Regions from separate parts of the Streptomyces sp. NBC_01017 genome, predicted to be linked through region 4. Evidence: riboswitches for the same ligand, from Rfam matches in the RefSeq annotation. Region 4 holds a riboswitch; each other region holds the start of a gene.
The links. Region 4 has a riboswitch for cobalamin ahead of OG331_RS37405 (cobalamin biosynthesis protein). Riboswitches for the same ligand answer to the same signal wherever they lie in the genome.

Region 1 (6,998 bases), 5.5 Mb from region 4:
AGCGAGCCGTCACCGGAGTAGAAGGCCACCAGGCGTCCGCCCTGGCCGGCCCCCTCGACGGCCACCACCGCGCCGTCGCGGACCCCGGGTGCCCGCAGCATGGCGCTCTCGACCTCGCCGATCTCGATCCGGAAGCCGCGGATCTTGACCTGGGTGTCCTGGCGGCCGAGGAACTCCAGCTTGCCCCCGGGCACCCAGCGGCCGTAGTCGCCGCCCCGGTAGAGCCGTCGGCCCGCGTGGTGCGGATCCGGTACGAAGGCCTTCCGGGTGCGCTCCGGGTCGTTGACGTAGCCGCGGCCGACGCACACCCCGGAGAAGACGATCGCACCGGGGGCGCCGAGCGGCACCGGTGACAGGTGCTCGTCCACGACGTGGACGTGCACGTTGCTGATCGGCGAGCCGAGCGAGATCCGTCCGTTGTCCGGCGCCCGGTCCATCACCTCGTGGTTGGTGTCGTCCGACGTCTCGGTCAGCCCGTACGCGTTGACCAGCCCGATGCCGGGCTCGGCCGCGAACCAGCGCTGTACGAGCTCCCATTTCAGTGCCTCGCCGGTGACCGACACGCATCGCAGGTCCGGCAGCGCGCGCGGGTGCCGCTCCAGGTAGGCCACGACCGCGTCGAGGTAGGACGGCACGACCTGGAGGACGCCGACCCCGCCGCGGTCGATCGTGTCGACGAACCGCGGGACGTCCAGGATCGCGTCCTGTTCCACGAGCAGGGTCCGCCCGCCGGCCAGCAGCGCGGAGACCAGTTGCCACAGCGAGATGTCGAAGCACTGGGGCGCGGTCTGGGCGACCACCTGACCCTCGCCGATCCCCAGGTCGTCGATCTTGGCGTAGAGGTGGTTGAGCATGCCCGCGTGCTCGCACATGGCTCCCTTGGGCTCGCCGGTGGAGCCGGACGTGAAGTAAATGTAGGCGAGTTGGTCCGGTGCGACGCCGACGCCGAGGTCGGAGTCCGCGTGGCCCTCCGCGTAGGCGGCGTCGACGGACAGCGCCCGGACCGCGGGCAGCGCGTCGAGGGCCCCGTCGAGCATGGCGGTGCTGCCCGGCTCCGTCAGCACGAGTCGGCACCCGGCCCGCGTGAGCATGGTCGCGATGCGGTCGGCCGGGAAGTGCGGCTCGACGGGCAGGTACACCCCGCCGGCCTTGAGGACCGCCAGGACGGCGGCCGTCCAGTCCAGGTTCCGCTCGGTCACCACCGCGACGACCCCTTCACGGCCCAGCCCCCGCGCCAGGAGGGCACGCCCCAGCCGGTTCGCCCGCGCGTTGAGTTCCCGGTAGGTCCACCGCTGGTCGCCGTGTACGGCCGCGATGGCGTCGGGGTGCGTCCTGACGCGTTGTTCGAACAGCTCGTGGAAGCGGTGGTCGGGCAGTTCACGGCGGGGGCCGGCGAGTCCTTCGAGCTGGAAGCGGTGCTCCTCGGCCGAGAGCAGGCTCTGCCGGTCGTGCGCGGCGTCCGGATCGGCCGCGATGAGCGTGAGCGCGGTGAGGTGGTAGCCGACGATCCTCGCGGCGCAGTCCGCGTCGAGCGCGTCGGTCCGGTACCGCAGCCGCAGCGTGGGCGACTCGCCCGGCCGCGGTGTGGCCAGCCGCAGCACGGCGTTCCCGGCGAGTTCGCCGCCGTCGCCGATCGGATCGAACTCGGCCTCGCCGGCCGGTCCGGGAAGGCCCGCCGCACGCCGAAGTCCGTCGACGGGGAAGTCCTTGTGCCGCAGCAGTTCCGACTCGGCCCGGTGGGTGTGGAGCACCAGCGTCCGCCACGAGCCGGGTTCGACGGTCAGCCGGCAGGGCAGCGGCGGCGCGGCCGGTACGGCGACGTAACCGGTCGTGACCTCGTGTTCGCCGGACAGGGCGGCGAGAACCTTGGCGTGCGCGGCGAGCAGCGCCGTGCGCAGGGGTACCGCCAGATCGTCCGTCAGGCGGCTCAGCGCGTCCGTCAGATCCTGGGGAAGCGGCGCCTCGTGCTCGGCGACACCGGTCACCGGGTCGAGGGTCCACCGTGGGAGGGTGGTGACCCCGCCGGCGGCGAGCACACCCCGCCAGTACGCCCGGCCGGCCTCCGCAGTCGCTGTCGTCGATGCCGTCGATGCCGTGGATGTCATGGGCCCGACCTCACCTCGTCCTCGCCGTACGGGCGGATCGGCCGTGCCGGATTCCCGCCCCACGAGGCCTCCTGCGGGACCGCCTCCCCCTTCATCAGGAAGGAGTCCGGGGCGAGCACCGCACCGTCGCCCACCGTGACGCCGTAGTGGACGAAAGCGCCGACCCCGAGGGTGCACCCGGAGCCGATCGTGCTCCGGTCGGACTTGAAGGCGCCGTCCTCCTGCGAATGGCACTGGACCACGCTTCCCAGGTTGAGCGTGCAGCCGTCCCCGATGGCAGCCATGGCCCGTTCCGTCAGATGGCAGCCGTCGTCGAAGACCATGCGGCCGAGCCTCACCCCCAGCAACCGCCAGGCGACGTTCTTGAACGGGGTGCCGTTGAGCATCCGTAGGTACGTCTCCGACGGCACCTTCCAGTAGCGCTCGTGCTGCCAGAAGTCCGGCGTGTAGATCGAGCAGAACAGGGGTTTCAGGGGACGGACCGCTGTGACGACGCGTTCGACCAGCACGAAGTACGCGATGGTGAACAGCACGACCAGGACGTCGGCCAGCATGATCCCGGACACGCCGAGCGGCCCGTACAACTCCGCGGCCGCTGTGACGAGAAGGATGAGAACGAAGGTAAAGATCCAACGCGACAGCAGGTACCAGGCCATGGTGGCGACGTTGTGCCTGTTCTTGGCGGCAAGGCCGTGCCGCAGCTCCTCATGGCCCTTGAGCCGGTCGAAGGTGCTGTCCCGCAGGACCGAACGCGGAATCTCGAAGCTCGGCGAGCCCAGCAGGCCGACGCCTTCGCGGACCTCCCCGTCGACCGGCACCATCACCTTCGTCGCGAGGAGGCAGTTGTCGCCGGTCCTGCCCCGCGTGGGATACGCGATCCGGTTCCCGAGGAAGTTGCGCGGCCCGATCGACACCCGGGACACCCGGAACGCGGTACTGGAGAAGTCGGCGTTCATGATCGACAGGCCGTCGGCGACCATCGTGCCGCGCCCGACGAAGCTCAGGTACGGCGTCTCGTGCTTCATCTCCGTGCCGAAGTTCGACCCGGTCTGCTCGACGCGGGAGAGGTCGTATCCGAGGCCCCGCAGGTAGTGGACGATGGCGGAGCTGTCACCGAACAGACGCTTCAGGAACCGCCAGTTGGTCAGGAGCGTGATCGTCCGGTGCGCCTCGAAGTGGAAGCCGTACAGACGGTAGGTCCTGCCCGGCGTGATGGTCAGGCTGAGCAGGCGCGGAAGGGCGGTCAGGACGAGGAGACCGGCGGGTACGGCGCCGAAGACGAGCACGAAGGACATCGCCAGGGCCTCGATGTAGAACGACCCGTCGGCGAAGACCGCGGGTCCCGGATCCAGAGCCGTGCTGAGCTGCGGGACCTCCACGAGCAGCGCGGCCACACCGCCGACCGCCAGGGGTACGTACACGACCAGCGCGACCAGCAGTTGCAGAACGCTGTGGGTCGCTCTGCGCACCGCGCCGCAGCGGGCCTGGCCCACCACCTGGTAGTCCACGTCGGTCCGCTGCGCCGGGGACCCGTGCCAGTGCTCGCCGTCGGGCACCGCCTGCCCGCGGTGCAGTGAGGAGGCGTGCCCGAGCTGGGCCCCGTCGCCGAGCGATGTGTCGATGTCGAGGACGGTGGCCTCGCTGACCAGCACGTTCCTGCCGATGGTGACGGGGCCCGTCTGGATCTGTCCGGCGTGCGCCCGGTAGCAGGGGAAGAACGAGTCCTTGCGGACGACTGTGCCGTCACCGATGGTGAACAGGTCGGTGCACACGGGCACGTTCCGGGAGAGGACCACGGCGCCCCGCCCGACCTTCGCGCCCAGTGCCCTGAGGTAGAGCAGGTAGAGCGGGGAGCCGCTGAACAGCACCATGGGATCCGCCCGCACCAGCGTCTTGACGATCCAGAAGCGGACGTACGCCACGCTCCAGACGGGTATGCGCTGAGGCTTCCACCGGCCTACGAGGGTCCACTTCACGAGGACGGGGAGGACGCACAGAGCCAGGAAGGCCGCACCTCCGAACAGGACCGAGCGCAGGTACACATCGAGTGCGCCCGATCCGGCGGAGATCCACCCGTAGCCCAGGGCGGTGCCGAAGGCGAGGAGGTAGAGGTACGCCATGAAGGCCAGGAACTGCAGGGCCCCGCACAGGACGTACTGCCGCTTGCCCGCCGCGGTCGGGGCCGGGGCCGGGGCCTCCGGTGCCGTGACCGCGGCCGCCGGTTCGGACCGGGGCATGGGCTCGGCATCCGCGAGCGCCGTCGCCAGGCTCCTGATCGTCGGGTGCCGATAGACGTCCCTCATCGACACCGACGGCAGATCCGCGCGCTTCCTGACTCGTGCGCAGAAGTGCGCCATCACAAGCGAGTCGGCGCCCAGGTCGTCGAAGAAGTGACCGTCGACCGGCACCTGCTCGCTCCGCACGACTTCGGCCAGCACCGCGGCGAGGGTTCTCTCGATGCCGGCCGGTTCACCGCATCCGTCCAGCAGGGCCGTGGATTCCTCCATGCACTTGATTCGGCACCGAAACGCGGACAGATCACCGCATTCACAAACTTCTGGTAAGTGATCCGCATTCGGTTACCCAGGGTTTACACACGGTTGCGGAGTCGTCGGGCCGCGCGCCCGGGCCATGGAGCGGGCGAACGCCCCTTTCACGCCCCCGAGGCGCGCTTGTCAGCCACGCTGTACGGGCACTACTGTCACCACGCCTTGGTGAACGGGAAATCCGGTGTGATGCCGGTGCGGCCCTCGCCACTGTGAATCGGGAAGTCCGGCTCTGGCCCTCACGGGCAGCCACTGGGTCCTTCGGGACCCGGGAAGGCGGAGCACGGGCGGTGGTACCCGTCAGCCAGGAGACCGGCCAAGGCGCGTCAACCATCCACGAGGTGCTGGAGAGGGTCTGCTGAGCCATGCACATAGCCGAGGGTTTCCTCCCGCCGGCGCACGCGGTCGCCTGGGGCGTCGCGTCCGCGCCGTTCGTAGTCCACGGAGTCCGTTCGCTCACCCGTGAGGTCAGGGAGCACCCCGAGAGCACGCTGCTCCTCGGCGCCTCCGGAGCCTTCACGTTCGTCCTGTCCGCGCTGAAGCTGCCCTCGGTGACCGGCAGCTGCTCGCATCCGACCGGCACCGGGCTGGGCGCCATCCTTTTCCGGCCACCGATCATGGCGGTACTGGGCACCATCACCCTGCTCTTCCAGGCGCTGCTGCTCGCGCACGGTGGCCTGACCACGCTCGGCGCCAACGTCTTCTCGATGGCGATCGTCGGCCCCTGGGCCGGATACGCGATCTACAAACTGCTGCGCCGCTACGACGTGCCGCTGATGGTGGCGGTGTTCTTCGGGGCGTTCGTCGCCGACCTGTCCACCTACTGCGTCACCAGCGTCCAGCTGGCGCTCGCGTTCCCCGACCCGAGCAGCGGATTCCTGGGCGCGCTCGGCAAGTTCGGCTCCATCTTCGCCGTCACCCAGATCCCCCTCGCGGTGAGCGAGGGACTGCTCACGGTGCTCGTGATGCGGCTGCTGGTGCAGTCCAGCAAGGGCGAGCTGACCCGGCTCGGCGTGCTCCTCGCCAAGAAGCAGTCCCGGACCGAGACCGAGGCGGTGGCCCGATGAGCAAGAGCCCGATGAGCAGGAACACGAAGATCAACGTCCTGCTGCTGATCGTCGTGGCCGCGCTCGCGGTCCTGCCGCTGGCCCTGGGTCTCGGCGACCACAAGGAGGAGCCGTTCACGGGCGCCGACGGTGAGGCGGAATCGGCGATCACCGAGATCGAGCCGGACTACGAGCCGTGGTTCTCGCCGCTGTACGAGCCGCCGTCCGGTGAGATCGAATCGGCGCTGTTCTCCCTCCAGGCGGCGCTCGGTGCCGGTGTCCTCGCCTACTACTTCGGCGTGCACCGGGGCCGGCGGCAGGGCGAGCAGCGGGCGCTGGAGCGGGCGCGGGACGCCGAGAGCGCGGCCGGTGGCGCCGCGACCGCCGAGGAGTCCACGGCCGAAAGGGCCTGATCCCTCGTGCTGCCGATCGACGCGGCGGCGCACAGCAGTCGCTGGCGCCGCCGTCACCCCGTGGACAAGGCCGTGCTCGGGCTCGGTCTCACCCTGCTCGCGATCTCACTGCCGCCCTGGCCGGGCGCGGCCCTGGTGCTCCTGACGTCCCTCGTGGTGCTGCTGGGCCCGGCGGGCGTGCCGGGCCGGCGGCTGTGGCGTGCCTACCGCGTGCCGCTGGGCTTCTGCGTGACCGGCGCGGTCACCCTGCTCGTCCAGGTGGGCGGGCCGGAAGGCTTCGTGTCCCTCGCGGACGACGGCCCGCTGCGGGCCGGGGAACTGCTGCTGCGCACCTCGGCGGCCTCGCTCGGGGTGCTGCTGTTCGCCTTCACCACCCCCATGTCCGACCTGCTGCCCCGTCTCGTGAAGGCGGGAGTGCCCGCGCCCGTCGTGGACGTCGCCCTGGTGACGTACCGCATGAGCTTCCTGCTCCTGGACTCCGTGCGCCGCATCCGGGACGCCCAGGCCGCCCGGCTGGGGCACACGAGCCGGGCCGCGGAGTGGCGTTCCCTGGCCGGGCTCGGCGCGACCGCCTTCGTACGGGCCTTCGACCGGGCCATCCGTCTCCAGGCCGGGCTCGCCGGGCGCGGCTACGACGGCACCCTGCGTGTCCTGGTGCCCGAGGCCCGCGTCTCCGTCCGCTTCACGGCCGCGAGTTGCGCCCTCCTCGCAGCGCTGGCCGCCCTCACCCTCGTACTGGAGAAGGCCCTGCCATGAGCGAGCCCACCGCACTGGTCGCCCTGCGGGGCACGTCCTACGCCTACGAGGACGGCCCCGTCGTGCTCAGCGGCCTCGACTTCGACGTGCGCGAGGGGCGCGCGCTGGCGCTGCTCGGTCGCAACGGCAGCG
Region 2 (6,998 bases), 640 kb from region 4:
TTTGCTAGTTGTGTTCGTATGCGGGGGGAGCGCAATCCGTGTGACGTGGCTCTCAATGTGCAGGTCAGGGCCGATATCGCCATGTACATGGCATCCGATTTGTCCGACTAGGGTGGATCGTAGGTGATGTGAGTCATGTGGGGTGGTTCACCGTGTGGATCACAGACCGCGCGTGACCCCTCACCCTGTGGGTGCGTCGAATGTGACCGGGCTCTCGAAAGCCGCCCGGCGCGTGGCACGGCGAAGCGCCCGCAGGATCACCGGGCCGAGAGTGACGGTGAGGACCACGGTGACGAGCGCCCGGCCGAGGTCCCAGCCGAGGGAGGTCGCCAGGCAGTACGCCACGAAGCGGGCCAGGTTCGCGGGGACGGCCGCGTCGGGGTCGAAGGCGACGTTCGAGGCCAGGGCGCTCATGAAGGGCCAACCGGCGAGGTTCATGATCGTGCCGTAGACGAAGGCCGCGAGGAAGCCGTAGACGGCCAGCATCAGCAGCTCCGCCCGCCCGCGCAGGCGGTCCTGGCCCGGCAGCAGGCCCGCACCCATCGTGAACCAGCCCATCGCCAGCATCTGGAACGGCATCCAGGGCCCCACCCCGCCCGTCAGCAGCGCCGACGCGAACATCGTCACCCCGCCGAGCACGAACCCGAAGCCCGGCCCGAGGACCCGCCCGCTGAGCACCATCAGGAAGAACATCGGCTCCAGACCGGCGGTACCCGCCCCGATCGGCCGCAGTGCCGCCCCCGTCGCCGCCAGTACACCGAGCATCGCGACCGCCTTCGGCCCGAGCCCCGACTCGGAGATCGTGGCGGCGACGACCGCGACGAGGAGGACCAGGAGAGCGGAGAAGAGCCAGGGGGCGTCCTGGGCGTGGGCGCTGAGCTGGGAGGTGGGTGGGGTCAGGAACGGCCAGCCGAACGCCGCGACCCCGACCGCGCTGACGAGGGCCAGGGCGGCGATGGAGCGGGGGCCCAGGCGGACGGCTCGGGCCTGGGGCGTGGGGTGAGCGGAGTGGCCTGTCATGCCAGGGCCTCCCGTACCTCGGCGACCGTGAGCCACTTCTGCGGGGCCAGGATCTTGGCCACCTGCGGGGCGAAGGAAGGGGAGGCGACCACCACGTCCGCCGCCGGGCCGTCCGCGATGACCTCTCCGTCGGCGAGCAGGATCACCCGGTGGGCCAGTTCGGCGGCCAGCTCCACGTCGTGGGTGGCCAGGACGATGGCGTGCCCCTCGGCGGCGAGCCCACGCAGCATGCCGAGCAGACGGGCCTTCGCCGCGTAGTCCAGACCACGGGTCGGCTCGTCGAGCAGGAGAAGCGGCGGCTTGGCGGTCAGTACGACGGCCAGGGCGAGGGTGAGGCGCTGGCCCTCGGAGAGGTCGCGGGGGTGGATGTCGTCCGGGATGTCCGGGAGGAGCTCGGAGACGAGGGTGCGGCAGGTGCCGGGGGCTGCACCGGCGTCGGCGTCGGCTGACGTGCACTCGGCTGCGACCGTGTCGGCATAGAGCAGGTCGCGGGGTTCCTGGGGGACGAGGCCCACCTTGCGTACGAGGTCGCGGGGCGGGGTGCGGTGCGGGACGGCTCCGCCTACGTGCACCTTGCCGGCGGACGGTTCCACGAGGCCGACCAGGGTGTTGAGCAGGGTGGATTTTCCGGCGCCGTTGCGGCCCATGAGGGCGATGGTTTCGCCGGGGGTGACGGTGAGGTCTACGTGGCGTAGGGCTTGGATGCGGTCGCGGGTCACGGCGAGGGCTTGTACTTCGGCCGTGTGGGGGGAGGGTGGGGTGGTGGGGGTGTGTTTGCGGCGGAACCAGCGGGCGCCCACGGGGGCGGGGGGTGCGGATTCGTCGCGACTGCCGGTCCGTTGTGGCTGGTCGCGCCCACGCGGCGGTAGCCGCAAATCGAGTACAGCCCCGCGCCCCTGGGCGGCGATGTCGTCCCGTGTCTCGAGCCGTTGCCGTAGGTCCGCTGCCTGCCTTCGAGCGTCTCGGACCGTCAGCGGTAGCGGTGACCAGTCCGCCAGGCGGCCCAGGGCCACGACCGGGGGGTACACCGGTGATACGGCCATGACCTCCGCCGGGGTGCCCAGGACGGGTGCCGATCCGGGGGCGGGGAGCAGGACGACCTGGTCGGCGTACTGAATGACGCGTTCCAGGCGGTGTTCGGCCATCAGGATCGTGGTGCCGAGGTCGTGGACCAGGCGTTGGAGGACCGCGAGGACCTCTTCCGCGGCGGCCGGGTCGAGGGCCGACGTCGGCTCGTCGAGGATGAGGACCTTGGGGTGCGGGGTGAGGACCGAGCCGATCGCGACGCGTTGCTGCTGGCCGCCGGAGAGGGTGGCGATGGGGCGGGACCGGAGGTCGGTGAGGCCGAGGAGGTCCAGGGTTTCCTCCACGCGGCGGCGCATCACGTCGGGGGCCAGGCCCAGCGACTCCATGCCGTAGGCGAGTTCGTCCTCGACCGTGTCCGTGACGAAGTGGGAGAGGGGGTCCTGCCCCACCGTGCCCACCACGTCGGCGAGTTCGCGCGGCTTGTGGGTGCGGGTGTCGCGGCCGGCCACCGTGACACGGCCGCGCAGGGTGCCGCCGGTGAAGTGCGGGACCAGGCCGCTGACGGCGCCGAGGACGGTGGACTTGCCCACGCCCGACGGCCCGACCAGGAGGACGAGCTCGCCCTCCGGCACCTCGAAGTCGACACCCTGGACGGAGGGTTCGACGGCACCGTCGTAGGTCACCGATACATCCTCGAAGCGGATCACGACGGCTCCTTGGGGATCACGAAGGCGGGCAGCAGGCCCAGCAGCACGGCCGCCGCCGGCCACAGGGGCAGGGTCGGGGCGACCAGGGGGACCACACCGGGGTGCAGCGCCCCGGGGTCCCGGGAGGCGGCGAGGGTGAGCAGTACGGCCACCGCGACGCCGGAACCGGTGACCAGCCAGGCGCGGACGTCCCAGCGGTCGGGGCGGTAGCGGGTCCGAGGGGTACGACGGCCCCCGAGCCACAGGCCGGCCAGCGCGGCGGCCAGGCCGGCGAGGAGGACGGGCAGGCCGTAGGCGGCGCCCTGGGCGGTGAGGAGGCCGTACGTTCCCGCGCAGACGCCCAGCAGGCCGCCCAGGGTGAGGACGGTGGTGGTGCGGCGGACGGCGGCGGGGACCTGTGCGGTACGGCCGTATCCGCGGGCGTCCATCGCGGCGGCGAGGGCGACCGAATGCTCCAACGCGCCCTCCAGGACCGGGAGTCCGACGTGCAGGAGGCCGCGGAGGCCGCGGTCGGGTCGGCCGCGCAGACGCCGGGCGGCGCGCAGGCGCTGCACGTCGGCGATCAGGTTGGGGGCGAAGGTGAGGGCGACGACCACCGCCACGCCCATCTCGTACAGGGCACCCGGGAGGGACTTCAGCAGACGAGTGGGGTTGGCGAGGGCGTTCGCCGCACCCACGCAGATCAGCAGCGTGGCCAGCTTCAGGCCGTCGTACAGGGCGAACACGACGGCCTCGGCGGTGACCCTGCCGCCCAGGCGGATGCCCTGGGCCCAGCCGGGGAGGGGGACTTCGGGGAGGGTGACGACCACGTGCGTGCCGGGGATGGGGGAGCCGAGGGCCACGGCGAAGAAGAGGCGGATGAGGAGGACGGCGAGGGCGAGCTTGACGAAGGCCGAATAGGAGCGGGCCCAGGGGGTGTTCGGGCGGCACGTCGCCACCACGTAGGCGGACGTGGCGATGAGGAGGGTGAGGAGGAGGGGGTTGGTGGTGCGGGTGGCCGCGGTGCCCAGGGAGAGGGCCCAGAGCCACCAGGCGCCGGGGTGGAGCTGTGCGCGGGGACGCAGCTGGGGGGTGGGGCCGCCTGCCGGCGCCGGTGCGGTGCCGGCGCTCTTCGGGACGGGCGCCGCCCCGGCACGAATGCCCGCGGGCCGGCTGGGGCGGCTTGCCATCAGCCTCGCCGCCGCCGTGCCTGCCAGACCGCTGCCGCGCCCAGCACCGCCACCACGGCGATCCCCGCCACCAGGCCCAGGGACGGACCGTCGTCCGAGGCGTCCTTCTTCTCAGCGGAGGACGAATCCGCGGAGGACGACGCCTCGGAGGGCGACTTCGGGGACGCCGTCGTCGACTTGTCGCCGCCGGCCACCTGCTCCCCGCACCCCTGCTCCGGGTAGCCGCCGATCGCGCACAACAGCGCGTCCGTGCCGTACCGGAGGGGCTTCGCCACCGTGGCCAGGGCCTCTGCGGTGGTCGCGTCCGGGGCGACGCGGGCGCACACGGTGCGGCGGGCCGGGGGCGTCTCGCCCGACGGGGCGTCGGCCGTCGTACCGAAGTCGATGACCAGAGCCACCCGCTTCTTGCCGTCCTGCGCGGGCGTCCGCGCGCAGATCACCGCGAACACGGCCGCGCCCCTCGGCCGGGCGGCGTCCTTCGAGTCCTCGCTCACCGCGAAGCGGAAGCCCTGGACGTCGCCGTCGGAGGGGCGGGCGGTGGAGGGGCCCTGGGTGGCGTACGTCCACTTGTCGCCGTCGCGGTCCCAGAAGGACCAGTAGCGGTAGCCGGTCGCCTTGGCGGCCTGGGCCGCGCCGGTCACGAGGACCAGCGCGGCCAGGAGGAGGGTGAGGGTGCGGCGGATCACGATCGCTTGGCCTTGTTGCGGCCGCTCAGCAGGAAGCCGACGCCGATGCCGGCGACCAGGCACACGCCGACGAACCACCACACGCCGAAGCCGTTGTCGTCGTCCTCCTGCTTGTCCGAGGCCGTCGCCGACGTCGTCACCGACCCGTTGGGCGCCGACTGCGGAGCCGGGCCCGTCGCGTTGAGCTGCTTGACCAGGTCCGTGCCGCCGAAGTCACGCGGGTCGGCGCCGGTCGCGTGGGCGGCGAAGATCAGCTGGGCGTAGGCGGCCGGGCCGCTCTGCACGGCCCACTTCGAGGAGTTCTGCTCCAGCCAGGCCAGCGGCTTCCGGGCGGCGCTCGCCCCGCTCTGCGCGGCGACGGCGACGACCGCGTCGGCCGTGTTGCCGTAGTCGGGCTGGTCCTCGGCGCCGGGGAGGGCGGACTTCAGGTGGCCTTCCTTGGCGAGGGCCTGCGTGAGGTAGGAGGCGCCGTTGGCCGCGGCCCGCTCGGGGGTCGCGGAGCCGGTGTCCGTACAGGACGGGTCCGACTGCTTGCCGGGGCTCACCACGAGGCCCTTGCCGAGCGTGCCGACGACGCCCGCCGCGGTCGCGTCCGCGTTGGCGGCCAGGCCGCCCTTCTTGTCCGGCTGGAACGCGAAGGCACCCGCGTCGGCGCCCTTGCAGGGCAGGGCGAGTTCGAGCAGGCCGTCGTACGGGGACTTGCCGCCCTTGACGACCTCCGCGGGCTTCTCGCCGGCGGCGGCCAGCGCGCCGACCACGACCGACGTCGAGTTCGCGTCGGTGGCCCCGCCCGGGGTGTAGCCCCAGCCGCCGTCCTTGTTCTGGACCGACTTCAGCCAGGACACCGCCTTGTCGGCGACGGCGTCGTGCCCGCCGAGCGCGGCCAGTGCCTGGACGGCGGCGGCCGTGTTGTTGGTGTCGATCATGGTCTTGGCGCCGCAGTCCGCGCTGGTGTCCGCGCGGTAGGGCGCGAAGGCCCCGTTCGCACACTGCTGCCCGACCAGCCAGTCCACCGCCCCCTTCGCCGGCTTCACGTCCACCGTGTCCTGCGCGAGCAGCGCGAGGGACTGGCGCCAGATGCCGTCGTACGTGGGGTCGGAGTCGCCGTACAGCTCGGCGGGGAACGCCTGCGACGGCGACGTGGAGGGGGTCGGGTCGGCGGCTACGGCGGGCGCGGCCGCGCCGATCACGACGGTGGCGGCCAGGACCGCTGCGCTGCGGCGGACGTACATGATCGGCGGGTGCCCTTCCCTAAGGGGAACCGGGCAGCACAGGGAAAACCCCCGGCGGCTCGGCTCCGTATACCTCGACGGTGCCGCGCTCCGGCAGGCTGCCGGTGCACGTGAGCCGGTCACTGTCCCGTACGCGGCGATCCGGCTCACCGGCCTTCGACGACCGGTTCACGGTTGCGGGTCAGCGCCGGATTTGCACCGGCTTTCCCCCGTACGGGTGTGATGACGACGCGGCCACTCTACCGGCCCGTAGGGAAGCGGCTGAGGGGAGGCTGTGAGCGGGGGTAGCTTCGGCCGCATGGGGATCATGGGGAGGACGGGACGGCTGCTCGGTTCGGGGCGCGCGTCCGACGTGTACGAGATCGACGAGGCGTGGGTGCTGCGCCGCGACCGGGAGGGCTACGCCGACGGCCTCGCCGAGGGCGCCCTGATGGAACGTCTGCGCGCCCACGGCTACCCGGTGCCCCGGGTGCGGCTCGCCGACTCCTCGCGCTCCGAGCTGGTCATGCAGCGCCTGTACGGGCCGACGATGCTGGAGGCCTTCGTCGCGGGACGGATCGACCCGCGCGAGTCCGGGGCGATGCTGGCCCGCCTCCTGCGACAGTTGCACACCGTCCCCGGCCGTGTGGTCCACCTGGACCTCCACCCGGAGAACGTGATGCTCACGCCCGACGGCCCCTACGTCATCGACTGGGCCAACGCGGAGGAGGGCGACCCGGGCCTCGACTGGGGCATGTCCGCGGTGATCCTCGCGCAGGTGGCCTTGGTGGACGAGCAGTTCGCCGAGCCCGTCCGCGCCACGCTCGCCGCCCTCCTCGCCGACCCCTGCGACCTCACCGGTGACGGCCTGACGGAGGCCCTGCGCCGACGGGCCGCCCACCCGACGATGACCGTGCGGGAGGTCGAAGTGCTCGGTGAGGCCGAGGAGTTGGTTCGGTCGTTCATGCCTTAGGCGGTCGCGGCGTCGGGCCGCCGAAGGCCAGGTGGAGGACTCGGCCGGACAGCAGCCAGGTGCCGGCCGGGGACCGGCGGAACGTGTCCTCGTAGTGGCCCACTTGAACCGGAGGCCCCGGCGGGACCAGGCCGCCTCCGTGGCCGTCGACGCGGTACGTCGTGAAGTACGAGGTCGCCGTCGCGGTGCCGGGGGACGTCACCGTC
Region 3 (6,998 bases), 6.6 Mb from region 4:
GCATGCCCTTGACCGGGCGGGAGGTGAGGGACTGGGCGTACCGCGTCCAGCGCACCGTCATCGGCTCGGGGCGGGAGATGTCGCCGGCCAGGATCGGCGGACGGACGTAACGGGTGCCGTAGGACTGGACCCAGCCGTGCTGCGTGGCGAGGTAGCCGGTGAGCTGCTCGGCGAAGTACTGGACCATGTCGTTGCGTTCGGCCTCGCCGTGCACGAGGACGTCGATCCCGGTCTTCTCCTGGAAGGAGATGACCTCCTGGATCTCGGCCTTGATGCGCTCCTCGTACCCCGTGGCGTCGATTCGCCCGGCGCGCAGGTCGGCGCGTGCGCTGCGCAGTTCGCCGGTCTGCGGGAAGGAGCCGATGGTGGTGGTCGGCAGCAGCGGCAGGCGGAGATGGGCGCGCTGCGCGGCGGCCCGTTCGCCGTACGGCTGTGAGCGGCGGGTGTCCGCGTCCGTGACCGCCGCCGCCCTGGACCGGACGGCCGGGTCGCGGGTGATCGGCGAGCCGGCGCGGGACGTCAGGTCGGCCCGGTTGGCGGCGAGTTCGGCGGCGATGGTGTCGGTGCCCTGGGCGAGGCCCTTGGCGAGGGTGACGATCTCTGCGGTCTTCTGCCTCGCGAAGGCCAGCCAGCGCAGGACCTGTGGCTCGATGTCCCGCTCCAGGCCCGTGTCCAGGGGCACATGGAGCAGGGAGCAGGAGGCGGCCGCGTCGACCCGGTCGGCCAGCCCGAGCAGGGTGCCCAGGGTGGACAGGGACTTCTCCAGGTCGTTGACCCAGATGTTGCGGCCGTTGACCACGCCGGCGACCAGGCGCTTGCCGGGCAGTCCGCCGACTGCGGCGAGCGCGTCGAGGTTGGTGGCGGCGGCCTCGGTGAAGTCCAGCGCCAGCCCGTCGACGGGGGCCTTCGCCAGCACCGGCAGGGCGTCGCCGAGCCGGTCGAAGTACGAGGCGACCAGCAGCTTCGGGCGGTCGGTGAGGGCACCCAGATCGCGGTAGGCGCGCTCGGCGGCGTTCAGCTCGGCCGGGGTGCGGTCCTGCACGAGGGCGGGCTCGTCCACCTGCACCCATTCGGCGCCGGCCGCGCGCAGGTCGGCGAGGACCTCGGCGTACACCGGCAGCAGGCGGTCCAGGAGGGTGAGCGGCTCGAAGTCCGCGGCGACCCCGGGCGCGGGCTTGGCGAGCAGCAGGTAGGTGACTGGGCCGACCAGAACGGGGCGGGCGGTCAGACCCAGCGCCAGGGCCTCCTTCAGCTCGGCGACCTGCTTGGCCGAGTCGGCCGTGAAGACGGTGTCCGGGCCCAACTCCGGCACCAGGTAGTGGTAGTTCGTGTCGAACCACTTCGTCATCTCCAGCGGCGCCACGTCCTGCGTGCCGCGGGCCATGGCGAAGTAGCCGTCGACGGTGTCGGCCTCGACGGCGTCCCGGTGACGCTCGGGGATCGCGCCGACCATGACGGTGGTGTCCAGGACGTGGTCGTAGTACGAGAAGTCGCCCGTCGGGACCTCGTGGATGCCGGCATCGGCCAGCTGACGCCAGTTGGCGGCGCGCAGTTCGGCGGCCGTGGTGCGCAGGGCGTCGGGCGTGACGCGGCCCTTCCAGTAGCCCTCGATCGCCTTCTTCAGTTCCCGGTTCGGGCCCTGGCGGGGGTAGCCGTACACGGTGGCCCGTGCTGCCGCGGCTGCGGACTTCGTGGTCACGGAGATCTCCTTCGCGAGATGAATCCCTGGGATCCCGGGGACGGGACGAGAGCGCGAAGGGGCGACGAACCGGACGGGCAGAGCGTGCGCGGCTGGGCACGGTCGTCCGCCTGGTATGTACGCCGACCCGCCCTCGAGGTCACCGGGATGTCCGCGCACGAGTTGTCCGCGCGCGGGCAGTTGGCAGGTCTTCGGACTCGCGGGCACGTCCTCCTGACCGGAGGACACCTACTGGCCGTCGCTTCCCAGGCCCTTTCGTCGGGCCCAGTGCGGATGACGGCGGTCGCTCCCACTCACCGCTGCGGGGCAGTCCCGGATTCCCACCGGGTTCCCTCTTGCGACGCATCCCACCTGGCGGGCGGGGCGAACCAGCTGCACCGGCCAGCCTACGGGGTGGCACCTCGGAGGGAGGACGGCGTCCGTCATTCGGATCGTGAAATGGGACACCCGAGTGCCGGGAGTGCCCGGCAGTTCCCCGAGTTCCCCGAGCGTCCCTGGGGTCGCAACGCCACAGGGCGGGAAGCGCGCCGCATCCGCGCCTCCCGCCCTTCCCCCGTGTGCGCCGCGGGAACCCTCACTCCCGGCGGCGACGCGGGCCCCTCAGCCCGCGTCGTACCAGGCCCTCAGTCCTGGTCGTGGATGTGGAACCCGCGGCCGGTCTTCCGGCCGAGCAGTCCCGCCTCCACCATCCGCTGGAGCAGCGGGGGAGGCGCGTAGAGGGGTTCCCTGAACTCGTCGTAGAGCGACTCGGCGATCGAGGCGACGGTGTCGAGGCCGATCAGGTCCGCGAGCTTCAGCGGGCCCATGGGGTGGGCGCAGCCGAGCTCCATGCCCGTGTCGATGTCGGCGGCGGTGGCGAAGCCGGACTCCGCCATCCGGACCGCGGACAGCAGATACGGGATGAGCAGGGCGTTGACGACGAAGCCTGCCCGGTCCTGGGAGCGGATGACGGTCTTGCCGAGCGCGCGGGTCGCGAAGTCCTCGACGGCGGCGATGGTCGTCCCCGACGTGTGCAGCGAGGTCACGACCTCCACCAGGGGCAGCACCGGCACCGGGTTGAAGAAGTGCAGGCCCACCACCCGGTCCGCCCGGCCGGTCGCCATGCCGAGCCGCATGACGGGGAGTGAAGAGGTGTTGGTCGCCAGCACCGCCTCCGGGTCCTCGACGATCTTGTCGAGCGTCGCGAAGACCTCGGTCTTGGCGGCCGGGTTCTCGATGACCGCCTCGACGACGAGCTGCCGGTCGGCGAGATCGTCCAGGCTGCCGCTGAAGACCATGCGGGCGAGGGCGTCCCGCGCCGCGGCCTCCTCCAGCTTGCCGCGGCGCACCGCGCGGTCGAGCGATGCCGCCACCCGGTCCCGTGCCGCGCGGGCCGCGACCGCGTCCACTTCGCAGACCACGGTGTCGAGCCCGGCCCGTGCGCACACCTCGGCGATCCCGGCCCCCATCAGCCCGCCGCCGACCACCCCGACGCGCCGGATGCCCCCGCTCACGCGCCGGCCTCCGTCCGCTTCACGAGGTGCCGGGTGTACGCGTCCGGGGTGAAGAACTGCGGCAACTCGCCTGCCAGCGCCGTCCGTTCGAACAGGGCACGGATCTCGTCGACGGGCGCCCACGGGTATTCGGCGCCGAGCGCGACGACCTCGTCGTCGAGCAGCCGCAGCACCGTCTCCCGGTCGATGACCCGGTGCCGGAGCCACTGCCAGATCTGCACGCGGGCGATCTCGGCGGTGGCCGCGTCCTCCATCAGGCCGTACAGGGCGACGGCGCCCTGCCCGCGCAGCCAGGCGGCGAAGTAGCGCAGCGCGACGGCGATATTGCTGCGGACGCCCTCCGCGGTCGGCGGCCCGCTGATCCTTCGCACCGACAGCAGGTCGGCCGCGGTCACCTCGACGTCGTCGCGGGTACGGTCGAGTTGGTGGGGCCGATCGCCGAGGACACCGTCGAAGACCTCGCGGCAGACGGGGACCAGCCCGGGGTGGGCCACCCAGGAGCCGTCGAAGCCGTCCTCGGCCTCGCGCTCCTTGTCGAGCCGCACCTTGGCGAGCGCGGCCTCGTTCGTGTCCGGGTCCTTGCCGGGCACGTGGGCGGCCATGCCGCCGATGGCGTGCGCGCCGCGACGGTGGCAGGTGCGCACGAGGAGTTCGGTGTACGCCCGCATGAAGGGGGCGCTCATCGTCACCTTCGCCCGGTCGGGAAGGAGGAAGTCGGTGCGGTGACCGAAGGTCTTGATCAGGCTGAACAGGTAGTCCCAGCGGCCCGCGTTGAGTCCCGCGCTGTGCTCACGCAGTTCGTAGAGGATCTCCTCCATCTCGAACGCGGCGGTGATCGTCTCTATGAGGACCGTGGCGCGGATCGTGCCGCGGGGGATACCGAGCAGTTCCTGGGCGAGGACGAAGACGTCGTTCCACAGACGCGCCTCGTACCGGTTCTCCAGCTTCGGCAGGTAGAAGTACGGACCGTACCCGGCGTCGATCTGGCGCTGGGCGCAGTGGAAGAAGTACAGACCGAAGTCGACCAGGGCGGCGGGCACGGGCCGCCCGTCCAACTCCAGGTGCTCCTCGTCGAGATGCCAGCCACGCGGGCGGACCATGACGGTGGCGAGCCGGCCGCTCTCGCCGAGCCGGTATTCCTTGCCCTCCGCCGTGGTGAAGTCGATACGGCGCTCGACGGCGTCGAGCAGGTTGAGCTGGCCGCCGATGACGTTGTCCCAGAGGGGAGCGGTGGCGTCCTCGAAGTCCGCCATCCAGACCTCGGCGCCGGAGTTGAGCGCGTTGATCGCCATCCGGCGGTCCGGCGGGCCGGTGATCTCGACGCGGCGGTCGGTCAGGCCGGGTGCGGGCGGTGCGACGCGCCAGGCCGGGTCGGCGCGGACGGCGGAGGTGACCAGGGGGAAGCCGAGCGGTGAGCCCGACGCCAGCCGCAGCGCCAGCCTGCGGCGCTCCTTCATGAGTTCCCGGCGGCGTTCGCCGAACTCCGCGGCGAGCCGGCCCACGAAGTCGAGGGCGGCAGGCGTGAGGACCTCGTCGTGACGGTGGCCCGGACCGGCGAGGACGCGGACATCGTGGGTCAGTGCGGTGGTGGACATCGGGTCTCCTGAGGGGTGGGAGCGGAGGGGCGGGACGGGGACGGACGCCCGCCCCTCCGCTCGGCAAGTGCGGCCCGGCGGCCTAGTGGAACTGCTCTTCCTCCGTGGACCCGGCCAGCGCGGTCGTGGACGACGCGGGATTGACCGCCGTCGACACCAGGTCGAAGTACCCCGTACCGACCTCGCGCTGGTGCTTGACGGCCGTGAAGCCGTGGGCCTGCGCGGCGAACTCCTTCTCCTGCAGGTCGACGTAGGCCGTCATGCCGTGCTCGGCGTAGCCGCGGGCGAGGTCGAACATGCCGTGGTTCAGGGAGTGGAAACCGGCCAGCGTGATGAACTGGAACCTGTAGCCCATCGCACCCAGTTCACGCTGGAACTTGGCGATCTGGTCGTCGTCCAGCGCGGCCTTCCAGTTGAACGACGGCGAGCAGTTGTACGCCAGCATCTGGTCCGGGTACCGGGCGTGGATGGCCTCGGCGAACTCGCGGGCCTGCTCCAGATCCGGGGTGCCCGTCTCCACCCAGATCAGATCGGCGTAGGGGGCGTAGGCAAGACCGCGGGCGATGACCGGCGCCATGCCGCCCCGCACCCGGTAGAAGCCTTCCGCCGTCCGCTCGCCGGTGACGAACTCGGCGTCGCGCTCGTCGACATCACTGGTGAGGAGGTTGGCGGCGAGAGCGTCGGTGCGGGCGACGATGACGGTCGGCACGTCGGCGATGTCGGCCGCCAGACGGGCCGCGTTGAGGGTGCGGATGTGCTGCGAGGTCGGGACGAGGACCTTGCCGCCGAGGTGGCCGCACTTCTTCTCGGAGGCGAGCTGGTCCTCGTAGTGGATGCCGGCCGCACCCGCCGCGATCATCGCCTTGGTCAGCTCGAATGCGTTGAGCGGACCACCGAAACCGGCCTCGGCGTCGGCCACGATCGGCGCCAGCCAGTCCGTGGTGTCGCCCGCGCCCTCCGCGGTGGCGATCTGGTCGGCGCGCAGCAGCGCGTTGTTGATCCGACGCACCACCTGCGGAACGGAGTTGGCCGGGTAGAGGCTCTGGTCGGGGTAGGTGTGCCCGGCCTGGTTGGCGTCGGCGGCGACCTGCCAGCCGGACAGGTAGATCGCCTGGAGCCCGGCCTTGACCTGCTGCACAGCCTGGCCGCCGGTCAGCGCGCCCAGGGCGTGGATGTAGTCCTGCTCGTGCAGCCGGCGCCACAGGCGCTCGGCCCCGCGCCGGGCCAGGGTCTGCTCCTCACGGACACTCCCGGACAGCCGTACGACGTCCTCGGCGCTGTAGGTGCGCTCGATGCCCTGCCACCTCGGGTCGGTGGCCCAGCGCCGTGCGAGCTCCTCGGCCGCCTGCGTCCTCGCCTCTGCCATGCCTGTCACCGTCTCCTCGGTCTGTTGCGTCTGCCAATCGTGTGCTGCTCTCCCCACGAATGGCACTGCGTGTCTCATGAAGGGGTGCGGCCCGCCGTCACCCCGAAAGGGCGAAGGAGAGCAATGCTGCCGGTACGGGCTGCCGTCCTGCCGGGATCTCCGACGTCAGGGCATGAATCGCGCCCCGGTTCCGGGCGGAGCCTGCCGGGTCCGGCGAGCCGCACTCACACTCTGGCACTGGCACTGAGTGCCATCAACCGTGGAAGGCTGCCAAGCTTTGCGAATCTTCTCGCCGCCGTTTGCCAATCTTGCGAAGGGTGCGGGAGGCGCCGGTTCGCGTACGCTGACCGGGTCTCAGCCGGGTCCCTGACATGGAGGAACGCACGCGGTGAGCAAGACCTATGCGGGGGCACGGCTGCGCAGGCTCCGCGAGGAGCGCCGGATGAGCCAGGCCGAGCTGGCCCGCGTCCTCGCCATCTCGCCCAGCTATCTGAACCAGATGGAGCACGACTCCCGCCCGCTCACCGTCCCCGTCCTGCTCCGGCTGACCGAGACCTTCGGACTGGACCCGAACTTCTTCTCCGAGCGCGACACGACCCGTCTGGTGGCCGACCTGCGCGAGGCGCTCACCGGCGAGATCGCCGAAGCCCGCGTCTCCCCGTCCGACCTCGCCGAACTCGCCTCCCGCATGCCCGCGGTCGCGCGGGTCCTCCTCGACCTGGGCCGCCGCAACCAGCTCCTGTCCGAGCGCCTCGCGGGAGCGGCCGACGGCCGGGAAACCGCCGTCGAGACACCGCGCTCACCCCACGAGGAGATCCGGGACTTCTTCTACCGCCGCCAGAACT
Region 4 (6,998 bases):
CCGTGAGCCACAGGCGGGACATCCACTCCAGCTGGGCCGTGCGGTCGTAGGCCTGGTCCAGGGTCGTGCCGTAAGCCATCGTGCCGTGGTTCTGGAGGAGGCAGGCGGTGCGGTCGGTGAGGGCCCGGAGCATGTTCTCGGCCAACTCCTGGGTGCCGTACGTCGCATAGGGGGCAACTCGGACGGGGCCGCCGAGGGCTGCGGACATGTAGTGGATCAGCGGGAGCTCGGGCACCAGGGTCGAGACGGCCGTCGCGTGGACCGCGTGGGTGTGGACTACGGCGCCGGCGTCCGAGGCGTGGTAGACGGCGAGATGCATGGGGAGCTCGCTCGTCGGCACCAACGTGCCCAGCACCTGCCTGCCGTCCAGGTCGACCCCTGTCACATCCTCCGGCGTCAGGCGGTCGTACGGCACTCCCGACGGTGTGACCAGCACGGTGTCGTCGACCCGCACCGAGACGTTCCCGGACGTGCCGACGACCAGTCCGTCGGCGACGGTCCGGCGGGCCGTCGCCACGAGGGCCTCCCAGGCCTCCGCCTCCTCGGGGCGCGCACTGCGGCCCCACGACTCCCCCGCTTCCTGTGCGCCCTCCCGCGCGTCCCGCGCGCCCCGCTGGTCCCGCCGCTCCTCAGCCATGCGGCGATCCTGCCAGGCACGGCGGCGGCACGGCATCAAGTCGTCGCCGGGCCCGGGCACTTTAGGGGGGAAGCCCAGCATCCGGCAGGGTGCATACCGGGACATAGCCCACCCCCTCCAGCTTGGCCTGGGATCGATCAGGATTCAACGATCTTCCCGTAGCCTCTGGCTGATTTGTTGTGCACGCCGCCATTCCGGGGGGAAATATGGCCCGTGATCGCAAACCGTCCCGTCACCGCTCCCGCCTCCTCGCGATATCCGTCGCAGCGCTCACGCTCGGCGGAACCGCACTCGCCGAGACACCGGCCGCGGCGGCCGGCAAACCCAAGGGCCATGACGTCTCTTCCCACCAGAAGAACGTCAACTGGCAGAGCTCGAAGAGCAAGGGCGCCAAGTTCGTCTACGTCAAGGCGACCGAGTCCCACACCTACCGCAACCCCTACTTCGGCCAGCAGTACGACGGCTCCCGCAATGCGGGCCTGATCCGCGGCGCGTACCACTTCGCACTGCCGGACAAGTCGTCCGGCAGGACGCAGGCCGCGTACTTCGTGCGCAACGGCGGCCGCTGGCGGTCCGACGGCTGGACCCTGCCGCCCGCCCTCGACATCGAGTACAACCCGTACAGCAAGCACAAGTGCTACGGGCTGAGCAAGGCGAAGATGGTCAGCTGGATCCAGTCCTTCAGCAACGAGGTGAAGCGGCTGACCGGGCGCCGTCCTGTGATCTACACCACCACGCACTGGTGGAACAACTGCACCGGCGGCAGCCGCGCCTTCGCCTCGAACCACGCGCTGTGGATAGCCCGCTACAACTCCTCCAGCGCGGGGGCACTGCCGGCCGGATGGCAGTTCTGGACCATCTGGCAGTACGACAACGGCAGCGGCAGCCTGCCGGGTGACCAGAATCTCTTCAACGGGTCCATGAGCCAACTGAGGAAGCTTGCCCGAGGCTACTGACCGTGCGGCGCCTGGGCCGTGCGATGACCGTGGGAGCGGGCCTCCTCGATCGGACGATTAACCCCCTCCACCGGACACCGTGCGGCTCACCCCAGTTCACCTTCCGTTCATTCAGGTTACCTACGTTCATCCAGCCAATGACCTCGAACGATTGCCTGGGTAAATGGAAAACTTCTCGCTGATCCTCGCGATTGTGGTCGTAACCGCACTCGCGTTCGATTTCACGAACGGTTTCCACGACACCGCCAACGCGATGGCCACCACCATCTCGACCGGTGCGCTCAAGCCCAAGGTCGCGGTGGCCATGTCCGCCGCGCTGAACCTTGTAGGCGCTTTCCTCTCCGTGGAGGTCGCCAACACGATCTCCAAGGGTCTCGTCGACGAGACCGGCATCCGTCCCGAGGTCATCTTCGCCGCGTTGGTCGGCGCGATCCTCTGGAATCTGCTGACCTGGCTGGTGGGCCTGCCTTCCAGCTCCTCGCACGCCCTGATGGGCGGTCTGATCGGCGCCACCATCGCCTCGGCCGGCGTCGGCGCGGTCCACGGCGACGCGCTCGTCACCAAGGTGCTGATCCCGGCGATCGCCGCCCCGCTGGTCGCGGGCATCGCAGCGCTGCTGGCCACACGCCTGACCTACTCGCTCGGCAAGAAGGCCGACGGCGAGTCCGCCAAGAAGGGCTACCGCGCCGGCCAGATCGCCTCGGCCGGCCTGGTCTCCCTGGCCCACGGCACCAACGACGCGCAGAAGACGATGGGCATCATCACCCTCGCCCTGGTCGCCGGCGGCACCCTCGCGCCCGACTCCGACCCGCCCATGTGGGTCATCCTCTCCGCGGGCCTGGCCATCGCGCTCGGCACCTACCTCGGCGGCTGGCGCATCATCCGCACCATGGGCAAGGGCCTGACCGACCTTCAGCCGCAGCAGGGCTTCGCCGCCCAGACCAGCGCGGCCACCGTCATCCTGGCCTCCTCGCACCTCGGCTTCTCCCTGTCCACCACGCACTCCGTCTCCGGCGCGGTGATGGGCGCGGGCCTCGGCCGCAAGGGCGGCGTGGTCCGCTGGTCGACGGCGACCCGCATGTTCGTCGCCTGGGGCCTCACCCTCCCGGCGGCCGCGCTGGTCGGCGCGATCGCGGAGTACGTGACGGGCTTCGGCGCCTGGGGCACGGCCGTCGTCGCGGTCTTCCTCGTCGCCTCCAGCGCCGCGATCTGGAAGATCTCCCGCCGCGAGGTCATCGACCACACCAACGTCAACGAGTCCGACGAGCCGGCCGGCGTGGTGACCACGGCCATGGCCGCCGTGACCCCGCCGCCCGCGGGCACGGCGACCGAGGAACTCACGGCCACCATCCCGGCCCAGTCCTCGGAGCCCAAGCCTTCGAAGGCCTCGGTCTGACGCACCCAGTCACTCCAGTCACTCCCCCTCACTCACTCGAGAAAGCAGAAGCATGAAGATCGACTGGGCGGCACTCGGCTCCGTCTTCGGCGTCAGCCTCGTGGTCACCGTGGCCCTGGTGGGCCTGTTCACCCTCGGCATCGCGGGCCTGTCCCGGCGCGAACGAGCCGTGGCGCAGGGCGACTCGGCCTCTCTCGCGGTCACGGGCGCGTACGCGTGCTTCGCGGCCTGCGCGGCGGCAGTGGCGTACGGCATCTATCTGATCGTGGCCTGACGCACGGCGCGCATCACCTGAAACACCCGAGGTGCGGGACGGATCACCGTCCCGCACCTCACTGCTGTGTGGGCCTTCGCACACTCTCCCTTCGCAGGTCAACGGCAAGTTGACGGCCGTTCCAACCCCGTGGTGGACTGCCGGAGCCATGTGCGGCGGCAGGAGAGGAAGCCGGTGTGAATCCGGCGCGGTCCCGCCACTGTCACCGGGGTAGATAGCCCCGGGAGCCAGGAACTCTCCCCGCCGATCTCGTCGAACCAGGGCGCGGACACCCTGAGTGAGGACATAACGCGATGCACGCCTGCCGATCGACATGCAGAACCGGACCCTCGTCTGACTCGACGATCGGCTGACCCCGATGCGTGCCGATCGCGTCTTCGCGTACGGCGCCGCCGCCGGCCTTCTCGGTGATCTGCTGCTCGGCGATCCTCGCCGGGGGCATCCGGTCGCCGTGTTCGGACGGACCGCCGCCGCCGTGGAACGGGTGTTGTGGCGTGACCACCGCGCATGGGGTGCGGTGCACACCGCCGTGTGCGCCGGTGGCGCCCTGGCGCTCGGTGCCGCCGCAGCCCGTGCCGTACGTACCTCGCCCGCCGCCTCCGTCGCGCTGACCGGCGCTGCCACCTGGGCGGTCGTCGGGGGGACTTCGCTCGCCCGGGAGGCCCGGGTCATCGGGCAGGCGCTCGAAGCGGGGGACATCGAGGGCGCACGTGCCCGGCTGCCGCATCTGTGCGGGCGGGACCCGCAGGCGCTGGACGCGGACGGGATCGCACGGGCGGTCGTGGAGTCCGTCGCCGAGAACACCTCCGACGCGGTCGTGGGCGCGCTGGTGTGGGGCGCCGTGGCCGGCATTCCCGGGCTGGTCGGGTTCCGGGCCGTGAACACGCTCGACGCCATGGTCGGGCACAAGTCGCCCAAGTACCGCCGCTACGGCTGGGCTTCCGCGAGGCTCGACGACGTGGCGGGGTGGCCGGGATCGCGGCTGACCGCCGTACTCGCCGCCGTCGCCGGGGCCGACCCCCGTGGAGCGGTACGGGCCTGGCGTACCGACGCGGCGGCGCATCCGAGTCCCAACGCCGGTCCCGTGGAGGCCTCGTTCGCGGGGGCGCTCGGGGTGCGGCTGGGCGGGACGCTGTCCTACGGCGGACGCGTCGAGCATCGGCCCGTGCTGAACGGGGACGGGCGGGCCGTCGGCACGCAGGACATCGAACGGGCCGTACGGCTGTCGAAGCGCGTGGGCTGGCTGGCGCTCGGCGTCTGTGCCGCCGCGCGCCGCATCGTGAAGGGGCGTACCTCATGACGGGCGGTGGTCTCCTCGTCGCCGGCACCACGTCCGACGCCGGCAAGAGCGTCGTCACCGCCGGGATCTGCCGGTGGCTGGTGCGGCAGGGAGTGAAGGTCGCGCCGTTCAAGGCGCAGAACATGTCCCTCAACTCGTTCGTCACGCGCGAGGGCGCCGAGATCGGGCGGGCGCAGGCCATGCAGGCACAGGCCTGCCGGGTCGAGCCGACCGCGCTGATGAATCCCGTGCTGCTCAAGCCCGGTGGCGAGCAGAGCAGTCAGGTCGTGCTGCTGGGCAAGCCGGTGGGTGAGCTGAGCGCACGCGGTTTCTTCGGGGGGTCCGGGGGGTCGTCCCCCGGGACGAGGCTGCACGGCGGGCGGCAGCAGCAGCTGCTCGGGACCGTGCTCGACTGTCTCGCCGAGTTGCGGGGCACGTATGACGCGGTGATCTGTGAGGGGGCCGGCTCTCCGGCGGAGATCAATCTGCGGCGGACCGACATCGTCAACATGGGGATCGCCCGCAATGCCGGGCTGCCCGTGCTGGTGGTGGGTGACATCGACCGCGGTGGCGTGTTCGCCTCCTTCTTCGGGACGGTCGCCCTTCTCTCGCCCGAGGACCAGGCGCTCGTCGCCGGGTTCCTGGTGAACAAGTTCCGCGGGGACGTCAGCCTCCTGGAGCCGGGCATCGACATGCTGCACGGCCTCACCGGACGCCACACCTACGGCGTCCTCCCCTTCCAGCACGGCCTCGGCATCGACGAGGAGGACGGGCTGCGGGTGTCCCTGCGCGGGACAGTGCGGGAGTCGAACGTCGCCCCGCCCCTCGGCGAGGACGTGCTGCGGGTCGCCGTCTGTGCCGTCCCGCTCATGTCCAACTTCACGGACGTCGACGCCCTCGCCGCCGAACCCGGTGTCGTGGTGCGGTTCGTGGACCGGCCCGAGGAGCTGGCGGACGCCGATCTCGTCATCGTGCCGGGGACCCGGGGGACGGTCCGGGCGCTGGAGTGGCTGCGGGAGCGGGGGCTCGCGGAGGCCCTGAAGCGCAGGGTCGCCGAAGGACGGCCCGTCCTCGGCATCTGCGGCGGCTTCCAGGTTCTCGGCGAGCACATCGAGGACGAGGTCGAGAGCCGACAGGGTCATGTCGAGGGGCTCGGTGTCCTGCCCGTGCGGGTGCGGTTCGCCCGCGAGAAGACCCTCACCCGGCCGGCGGGAGAAGCCCTCGGCGCGCACGTCGCGGGGTACGAGATCCACCACGGGGTCGCCGAGATCCATGGCGGGGAAGCCTTCCTCGACGGCTGCCGGGTCGGCCAGACCTGGGGCACGCACTGGCACGGCTCGCTGGAGTCGGACGGTTTCCGGCGGGCCTTCCTGCGCGAGGTGGCCGCCGCCGCGGGCCGCCGCTTCGTGCCGGCCCCCGACACGTCGTTCGCCGCGCTGCGCGAGGAGCAGCTCGACCGGCTCGGCGACCTGATCGAACAGCACGCTGACACGGACGCGCTCTGGCGGCTCATCGAGTCGGGCGCGCCGCAAGGACTGCCTTTCATTCCACCGGGAGCGCCCGCATGAGCACTGTGTTGTTGTTGTCGACCGCCGACACGGACCTGCTGGCGGCCAGGGCCGCCTCCGGTGCCACGTACCGGATCGGCAATCCGACCCGCGTGGATGTCGCCGAGGAGCTGCCCGCGCTCATCGAGGGCTCGGACATCGCCGTCGTACGCCTGCTGGGCGGCAAGCGGGCCTGGGAGGACGGGCTCGCCGCGCTGAAGGCCGCGGGCATCCCGACCGTGCTGCTCGGCGGCGAGGCCGTCCCGGACGCGGAGTTGATGGCCGAGTCGTCCGTCCCGGCCGGTGTGGTGGCCGAGGCGCTGAGGTATCTCGTCGAGGGCGGGCCGGCCAACCTCACCGAACTCGCGCGGTTCCTCTCCGACACCGTGCTGCTGACGGGCGAGGGGTTCGTCGAGCCGCAGAAGATGCCGGAGTACGGCGTCCATGGCGAGCGGCCCTTCGTCGAGGGCCGTCCGACCGTCGGCGTGCTCTTCTACCGGGCGCATGAACTGAGCGGCAACACCGGCTTCGTGGACACCCTGTGCGACGCCGTCGAGGCTCGGGGGGCCAACGCCCTTCCCGTGTACTGCGGTTCGCTGCGCGGCGCGGACCCGGAGCTGTACGAGATCCTCGGCAGGGCCGACGCCCTGGTCGCCACCGTCCTCGCGGCCGGCGGCACGCACGCCTCGCAGGCGTCGGCGGGCGGCGACGAGGAGGCGTGGGACATCGGCAGGCTCGCCGAGCTGAACGTGCCGGTGCTGCAAGGCCTTTGCCTCACCTCCTCGCGGGCCGCGTGGGACGAGTCCGACGCCGCCCTCTCCCCCATGGACGCGGCGATGCAGGTCGCGATCCCCGAGTTCGACGGACGGCTCGTCACCGTGCCGTTCTCCTTCAAGGAGCAGGGCCCGG

Region 1: linked by a shared signal. The riboswitch ahead of OG331_RS12405 (energy-coupling factor ABC transporter permease) and the one ahead of OG331_RS37405 (cobalamin biosynthesis protein) in region 4 are both predicted to bind cobalamin.
Region 2: linked by a shared signal. The riboswitch ahead of OG331_RS34500 (prenyltransferase/squalene oxidase repeat-containing protein) and the one ahead of OG331_RS37405 (cobalamin biosynthesis protein) in region 4 are both predicted to bind cobalamin.
Region 3: linked by a shared signal. The riboswitch ahead of metE (5-methyltetrahydropteroyltriglutamate--homocysteine S-methyltransferase) and the one ahead of OG331_RS37405 (cobalamin biosynthesis protein) in region 4 are both predicted to bind cobalamin.

What each region holds. Positions count from the first base shown of each region.
Region 1 is NZ_CP108683.1:2,668,442-2,675,439, forward strand. Features, by position in the region: gene OG331_RS12395 (non-ribosomal peptide synthetase) at 1-2,105, opposite strand, end outside; gene OG331_RS12400 (Pls/PosA family non-ribosomal peptide synthetase) at 2,102-4,612, opposite strand; cobalamin riboswitch at 4,801-4,987, shown strand; gene OG331_RS12405 (energy-coupling factor ABC transporter permease) at 5,017-5,718, shown strand; gene OG331_RS12410 (energy-coupling factor ABC transporter substrate-binding protein) at 5,730-6,110, shown strand; gene cbiQ (cobalt ECF transporter T component CbiQ) at 6,117-6,866, shown strand; gene OG331_RS12420 (ATP-binding cassette domain-containing protein) at 6,863-6,998, shown strand, end outside.
Region 2 is NZ_CP108683.1:7,506,182-7,513,179, forward strand. Features, by position in the region: gene OG331_RS34480 (ECF transporter S component) at 181-1,020, opposite strand; gene OG331_RS34485 (ABC transporter ATP-binding protein) at 1,017-2,753, opposite strand; gene OG331_RS34490 (CbiQ family ECF transporter T component) at 2,750-3,922, opposite strand; gene OG331_RS34495 (SCO2322 family protein) at 3,922-4,608, opposite strand; gene OG331_RS34500 (prenyltransferase/squalene oxidase repeat-containing protein) at 4,605-5,840, opposite strand; cobalamin riboswitch at 5,958-6,088, opposite strand; gene OG331_RS34505 (phosphotransferase) at 6,148-6,792, shown strand; gene OG331_RS34510 (nuclear transport factor 2 family protein) at 6,782-6,998, opposite strand, start outside.
Region 3 is NZ_CP108683.1:1,519,690-1,526,687, reverse strand. Features, by position in the region: gene metE (5-methyltetrahydropteroyltriglutamate--homocysteine S-methyltransferase) at 1-1,699, opposite strand, end outside; cobalamin riboswitch at 1,878-2,072, opposite strand; gene OG331_RS07370 (3-hydroxybutyryl-CoA dehydrogenase) at 2,323-3,192, opposite strand; gene aceB (malate synthase A) at 3,189-4,787, opposite strand; gene aceA (isocitrate lyase) at 4,870-6,153, opposite strand; gene OG331_RS07355 (short-chain fatty acyl-CoA regulator family protein) at 6,542-6,998, shown strand, end outside.
Region 4 is NZ_CP108683.1:8,146,151-8,153,148, reverse strand. Features, by position in the region: gene OG331_RS37425 (class II aldolase/adducin family protein) at 1-637, opposite strand, end outside; gene OG331_RS37420 (lysozyme) at 844-1,593, shown strand; gene OG331_RS37415 (anion permease) at 1,757-2,989, shown strand; gene OG331_RS37410 (hypothetical protein) at 3,042-3,263, shown strand; cobalamin riboswitch at 3,388-3,522, shown strand; gene OG331_RS37405 (cobalamin biosynthesis protein) at 3,622-4,563, shown strand; gene OG331_RS37400 (cobyric acid synthase) at 4,560-6,110, shown strand; gene cobN (cobaltochelatase subunit CobN) at 6,107-6,998, shown strand, end outside.